Adhaeribacter radiodurans: one gene and its partner. The protein of the gene in region 2 interacts with the protein of the main gene of each other region in a pairwise test. Links are inferred from orthologs where the notes say so. Each region holds a gene or a part of one and is shown on either strand. Other genes may lie near its edges. The genes, in order: HUW48_RS02820 and priA.

What was found.
Region 1: the proteins of priA (region 2) and HUW48_RS02820 interact in binary tests that used the Escherichia coli proteins (3 or more experiments, as listed by UniProt). The link is inferred for Adhaeribacter radiodurans from one-to-one orthologs.

What each region holds. Positions count from the first base shown.
Region 1 is NZ_CP055153.1:552,344-555,448, forward strand. What follows is about bases 12-2,782. They hold HUW48_RS02820 (single-stranded DNA-binding protein), read right to left. Parts: upstream 1,731-2,782; coding sequence 1,293-1,730; downstream 12-1,292. Other genes in these bases: gldE (gliding motility-associated protein GldE), read right to left, coding at 12-1,265; mutY (A/G-specific adenine glycosylase), read right to left, coding at 1,778-2,782. Also shown: more of gldE, read right to left, coding at 1-11; more of mutY, read right to left, coding at 2,783-2,857; HUW48_RS02830 (HU family DNA-binding protein), read left to right, coding at 3,061-3,105. UniProt on the Escherichia coli protein: Plays an important role in DNA replication, recombination and repair. Binds to ssDNA and to an array of partner proteins to recruit them to their sites of action during DNA metabolism. Acts as a sliding platform that migrates on DNA via reptation.
Region 2 is NZ_CP055153.1:782,691-786,107, forward strand. What follows is about bases 158-3,240. They hold priA (replication restart helicase PriA), read right to left. Parts: upstream 2,922-3,240; coding sequence 393-2,921; downstream 158-392. Other genes in these bases: HUW48_RS03710 (DUF6588 family protein), read right to left, coding at 158-231; HUW48_RS03720 (thioredoxin domain-containing protein), read right to left, coding at 3,058-3,240. Also shown: more of HUW48_RS03710, read right to left, coding at 1-157; more of HUW48_RS03720, read right to left, coding at 3,241-3,417.

The DNA of each region.
Region 1 (3,105 bases), 230 kb from region 2 along the record:
TCTTCGCCATCCTGCGGAATTTTAGAAAATAACTCAATCATTAAACCTCCTATTGATTCGTTTTTACCTCTTACCGGCTCAAAAATATCGGTAGTACTACCAATAATCCGGCAGAAATCGGCCAGCGAGGTTTTCCCTTCAAAGATATAGGTGTTTTCGTTGATTTGCGAATAAACAATTTCGTCTTCTTCGTCAAATTCATCTTTAATATCGCCCACAATTTCTTCAATTACATCTTCAAAGGTTAACAAACCCGACGTGCCGCCGTATTCATCTACAACAATAGCCATATGAACGTGGCGCTCCTGAAAATCTTTTAGTAAATCATCTACTTTTTTAATTTCCGGTACAAAATACGGCGGCCGGATTAAGGTTTGCCAAATAAAGTCAGGGCTGGCATCTAAATGCGGAAGCAAATCTTTTACGTATAAAATGCCTTCTATCTGGTCAATGCTGCCGTTGTAAACCGGAATCCGGGAGTACTCATACTGGTTAATTAACGGAATAATTTCGGCGAGTTTTTGGGTAATATCAAAAGCAGCAATATCCATGCGGGAGCGCATTACTTGTTTTACCGTAAGCGAACCAAAATTAACAATCCCTTTCAGGATTTCTTTTTCTTCGTGGGTAGTTTCAGGGGTGCTAGCTTCTTCAATGGCTTGCTGTAGTTCTTCAATAATTTGGGTAGTGGGCCGATGACGATATCGGTTCTCGATGGCTTGAGTAATGTATAAAAGCAATGAAACAAGCGGAGAAAGTAAATTTTGTGCCGTATTTACTACGCCCGTCATTCGTTGCGCCGTAATCAGGTTCTTCTGATTGGCATATACTTTTGGTAATACTTCGCCAAAAAAAGCAATTGCCAAGGTAAATAGTAAGGTAAAGCCTAATAACATGCCCATGTTAATAGTGGGCAAAGCAACTACCTCCCAAAAAAGATGCAAACTAATAATAACAATACTCAAATTAATAATAGTATCGAGTACCAATAGAGTAGTAAGCAACCGGCGCGGGTTTTCCAGTAAAACTGGTATCAGATGTATCGAGCGCTTCGGGCTTTGCCGGCAAAGTATCAGGTCGTTTTCGGATAAGGAGAAAAATGCAACCTCAGCTCCCGAAACCAGGGCTGAGGCTGTTAGTAAAAAAATAATGCAAATGAAAGTAAGATACGGCAACAAGCCCGAAAAATCGGGAAGGATTAAAAGTAAGGAGAGTACTATAAAACTTTTACTCTCAGGGTCGCCGCCCGAATCAATATTTTCCAAAGTAAAGCTGTTTAGTGGAACATCGGGTTAAAAGGGCAAATCATCTGGTTCACCCTCAAAGGCCGGCGCTTCAGCCCGCCCGCCTGAACTCGAACCAGCCGTTTCCGGGTTGCTGTTATTTGCTCCGGCATCGGTCCGGCCACCTAACATAGTCATGTTATCGGCTACTATTTCGGTGGAGTAACGCTGAATACCTTCTTTATCCTGATAATTGTTCGTTCTGATTTTACCTTCAATGTAAACTGATTGCCCTTTTTTTAAGTATTTCTCGGCTACTTCAGCTAAACCACGCCATACCACAATGTTGTGCCACTCGGTGCGTTCCTGCTTTTCGCCATTTTTATCTTTAAAAGTCTCAGAAGTAGCAATCGGAAAACGAGCTACAGCTACGCCGCCTTCCAGATGCCGTACTTCCGGATCTTTGCCCAAATTACCTACTAAAATTACTTTGTTTACACTTGCCATAGAAAACGCGTTTAGGTTTACAAAACTAAAGTTAAGTTTAAATATAATTAAAATCCGGTATCCTGCAAATATTGGCTGATAAGGACAGATTTAGGTAATTGCTCAATTTCATCTTTCGAATAAGCCACTAAGTCAGTTGATTCCAGGCTTTTCTCCCTTAAACGGAAATTTAGTTCTATCAGATAAAATTTGGCTACTATTTTCTGGTGACTTAAAGTACGTTTATACGTTTTAATGGGTTCCTGAATATATTTATAATCTATAGAAGGTTCCAGACTGGATACTTGTTGCCGGATACTTTCCGGGGAAAAAGCAGCTTCCTCTTCGGGTAATAAATAAAAATCGTAGAGCCCCTGCCAAATATCACTTTCCGTTCGCTTTTTTAAATAATACGTTTGCTCGTGTCGAAACACCAGATAATGGAAATATCGCAAGCGGCTGCCTTTATTTTTAACTTTATGCGGTAAGGCTTCTACCAGGCCGTGCTGAAACGCGTAGCACACCTGCTGGAAAGGACAAAACAAGCAATCGGGCATTAATGGGGTGCATTGGATAGCCCCAAATTCCATAATGGCTTGGTTATAAGTATCCGGGTGATCAGCGGGAATTAACGAATCGGCGAGTACCTGAAAGGCTTTTTTACCGGCCGGACTAGCAATGTTTTCGGCCAACCCAAATACTCTGGCCAGTACCCTAAACACGTTACCATCTACTACGGCTACCTTTTCTCTATAAGCAAAAGAAGCAATTGCGGCGGCTGTATACGGACCAATTCCTTTTAATTGCAATAAACCATTGTAAGTAGCAGGAAATATTCCATTACATTCTTTCGTTATATAGATGGCCGTTTGGTGCATATTGCGGGCCCGGGAATAATACCCCAGACCTTGCCAGTGGCGGAGTACTTCGTCAGGCGGAGCGGCTGCTAAATCCTGAACAGTAGGGTAAGCAGAGATAAAATCCAGGTAATAAGGTAATCCTTGTTTCACCCGGGTTTGTTGTAAAATTACTTCGGATAGCCAAATAGCGTACGGATCTTTGGTTTCGCGCCAAGGTAAAGAACGTTGATGACGTTGGTACCAATTTATTAAGGTAGTGGCAAAATAATCAGGAGTAGGAAGCGCCATTATGGTATTATTTGACTTAAAAATAGTATGCTTAACAACAATCTGACAGCATAAAATGATTTTTTGAGTAAATAGTTTTTACTTATCGAAAAGTGGGAGTACCTTTGTGCCCCGATTTAAAGCTAAGTAAAAGACAGAGTTAGCCTTATAACGCAACAATTTTATTTAATTATTTTTTTAACTAACAAACAAACTTTACCACAGTGACTAAAGCAGAAGTAATATCAGAGATTGCAGAGAAGACAGGT
Region 2 (3,417 bases):
AAATACCCGAATTTCGAAACGGCCCGGTTTAAAAGCTTTACCGGTGGTTATCCAACCCGTATTTAAATCTGCACCGAACGCCTTACTTAAAGGAGTGCCGTAAGCTTTTGCTAAAAGTTCAGCATTTACTATTCCACTTTTTATTAATTCGGCCGTTTCGGATTGGGCTGAAGCAGAATTTTTTATGAACAACAAACCAATAGTTAAAATAAGAAGAAGAATTTTTCTCATTTTTAGTAGATAAGTAAAGTGCAAAAATAAATTACTTCTAAATCAGGTAAAAAAGGCGCTCTAAATGAGCGTAATATTTGTTTTTTGCTTACGTAATTTCTAACTTAAGTTGCAAAATTTAAATTTTTAAAGTTGCCTGCTTCAAAATAGTAATTTAACCTTTACACTGGATCTACATCTACTACCACCCGAATATTGCGAAAATCTTTATTTAATTTCAACTGGTTAATAGCTTCTGCTATAAGCAGTTTGGCCGTTTTTAGGCTGGTATGTTCCCGGTCGAGTTTAATGTGAATTTCGCTCAGATAATAATTGCGGATTTTAAAAATATAAGGCACTTCCGGACCGAGTACCTGATTTTTAGGCAAACGATCGGTAAACTCTTTGGCAAGAACCGCTGCCGCTTGTTCGTTAATTTTCTCGTCGATGTGTTTAACCGTAATTTTAATAACGCGCATAAATGGCGGGAAATTAAATTTACGGCGTTCCTGAATTTCAAATTCGTATAAGGCCTGGTAATCGTTTGCGATTACTTTCTGAAAAATTCCCTGCGAGGGATTACCCGTTTGAATAATTACTAAGCCTTTTTTGCCTTTACGGCCGGCCCGGCCACTTACCTGCACAAACATCTGGTATGCCCGCTCATGTGCGCGATAATCAGGATAATTTATAATACTATCGGCGTTGATAATGCCCACCAAACTTACATTTTCGAAGTCTAACCCCTTGGTTACCATTTGCGTGCCCACTAAAACATTCGTGTTATTGGCTTCAAAATCAGCAATTATTTGCTGGTAGCTATTTTTACTGCGCGTAGTATCTAAATCCATCCGCTGAATGTTCGCTTCCGGTAATAGTAACTTTAATTCATCTTCAATTTTTTCGGTACCAAAGCCAACGGTTTTAATCATGGTGGAACCACAGGCCGGGCAATCATGGGGCATAGACTCGTGGTAACCGCAATAATGGCAGCGCAATTCACGGTTATATTTATGGTAGGAGAGGCTTACGGCGCAATTTTTACACTTCGGAATCCAATCGCAATCGTGGCAATTAATGTAAGGAGCGTAACCCCGGCGGTTTTGAAATAAAATTACTTGTTCTTGTTTCTGTAATTTTTGTTCGATTTGTGCCAGTAATTTTTGCGAAAAATGACTGTGCATTGTTTTCTTCTGGCTTTCGCGGCGGGTATCCACCAGTTCAATTTCAGGTAAACCGGCTTCTCCGAATCTTTTATTCATGGTTACTAAACCCCAGCGGCCGGTTTTGGCATTGTAATACGTTTCAACGGCGGGGGTAGCCGAGCCTAACAAAGTTTTGCATTTATGGTAAGTTGCCAGCATAAGCGCTACTTCGCGCGCGTTATAACGAGGAGCCGGTTCGTATTGCTTGTAAGACGATTCGTGTTCTTCGTCCACAATAATCAATGACAAGTTATGGAAAGGTAAAAAAATTGCCGAGCGCACCCCAATTACCACCGAAAAACGCCCCGATAAAACACCGTTCCAGACTTCTACCCGTTCATTATCGGAGAATTTAGAATGATAAACTCCTAAACGACTGCCGAATACTTTAATAAGCCGCGTAACAATCTGAGCTGTAAGAGCAATTTCGGGTAATAAATACAATACCTGACCACCACCTTCCAGTGCTTTTTTTATTAAATCGATGTATACTTCGGTTTTACCGCTACCGGTAATGCCGTGTAACAACACAATATCTTTGCTGTCGAATAAATCTAATATTTCATCCCGAGCCGTTATTTGATGCCCGGATAAGTTAAAAGCTGGCTGGGGTTTATTCTCATCCACCGGGAACCGGGAAACAATGGTTTCAAATTGCTCCAGAATACCTTTTTTTATTAAAGCATTAATTGAGGATAGTGAAAGGTGCGGATTAGAAGTTAAAATATTTTTCTCAATGCCTTTTTCGTTTAAGTGTACATTCTGGTGAACGGGTACTTTTTGCAGATAATGGAGTACCACATCGAGTTGTTTGGGGCGAACCGCTAATTGACTCATGAGTTCTTCCAGCATTTCGGCTTCATGGATAAAATACGGCGACAAGCGGAGTTTTTTTACCACTTTAGGCGTGTACTTATCGGCTATTTCCTCGAAAATAATTATAATCTCTTTTTGAATAAGCGATTTTATTATTTTATGAAAATGGCTGATTTGTAATAAATTACCAACTTCCGTGAAAGTGAGTGTTTGATTCTGGCCTAAAGCAAAAACGATCTTTTCTTCGGGCGCCGATAAGGGATAGTTAGAATATTCCAAATTATACTGCGGATGCAACTGTATCCGCGATTCGCTGCTTAATTTTAGCGCCGACGGTAAAGCCGCGTTAATTACTTCCCCAATGGTGCACATGTAGTACTCCGCTATCCAATTAAAAATTTTAAGCTGGGGCGTTGTTACTACGGGAGTTTCATCGATAATTTCCAGAATGTATTTTGCCTGGTATCCTACCGGTGGCTTTTCGTGCACATCGGCTACAATGCAACTTAATATTTTCTTTGCCCCAAACTGAACAATAACCCGGGTGCCTACAAAAATATCGTCGTTCATGTCGTAAGGAACCCGATACGTGTAAAGCTTGGGCAAAGGTAAAGGCAAGATAACGTCGGCAAATAAAGTTATCCGCTCCGTAGCTTGTTCCGACGACTGAAATAATAATGGCTGGCTCAACAGTACTCCAATTTTTTACCGCTGAAGAGTTTTCAGCTCTAACAAAGGTCGCAAGAACCGCAATCTTTCCCAAATAGTTGTGAGTAGTTGCCGTTAGTAACAGGTAACAGGTTACAGGTTATAACCTGTAACTTACTTAATCAATCTTATCTAACTGTTCGAGTGCTTCGGTTATGGTATGTACCGGTAATTGGCAGGTTTTATTGAAGCACACGTAAATGGTAGTTTCTTCCCCAATGGCTAAACGATCCGTGAGTAAAGGCAAATTGCTCTCCGTTTCGGTACCAGCGAAAATGGCGTTGGGCAGGTAAAAATCAGCAAAGGAATTCCGGAAGCTTTGAGCTTCTGATCCTAGAATAGCAATTTCGGCGGTGGGTTTTAGTTTGGCGTAGTAAACAGTAGCCCAATTTGCTAAATGAGCAGGTTGTTTTACTAACAGTTCTTTCACCTGACTTAACATAGCATCCGATATTTCTGCATATTTAGGCTTATCGAA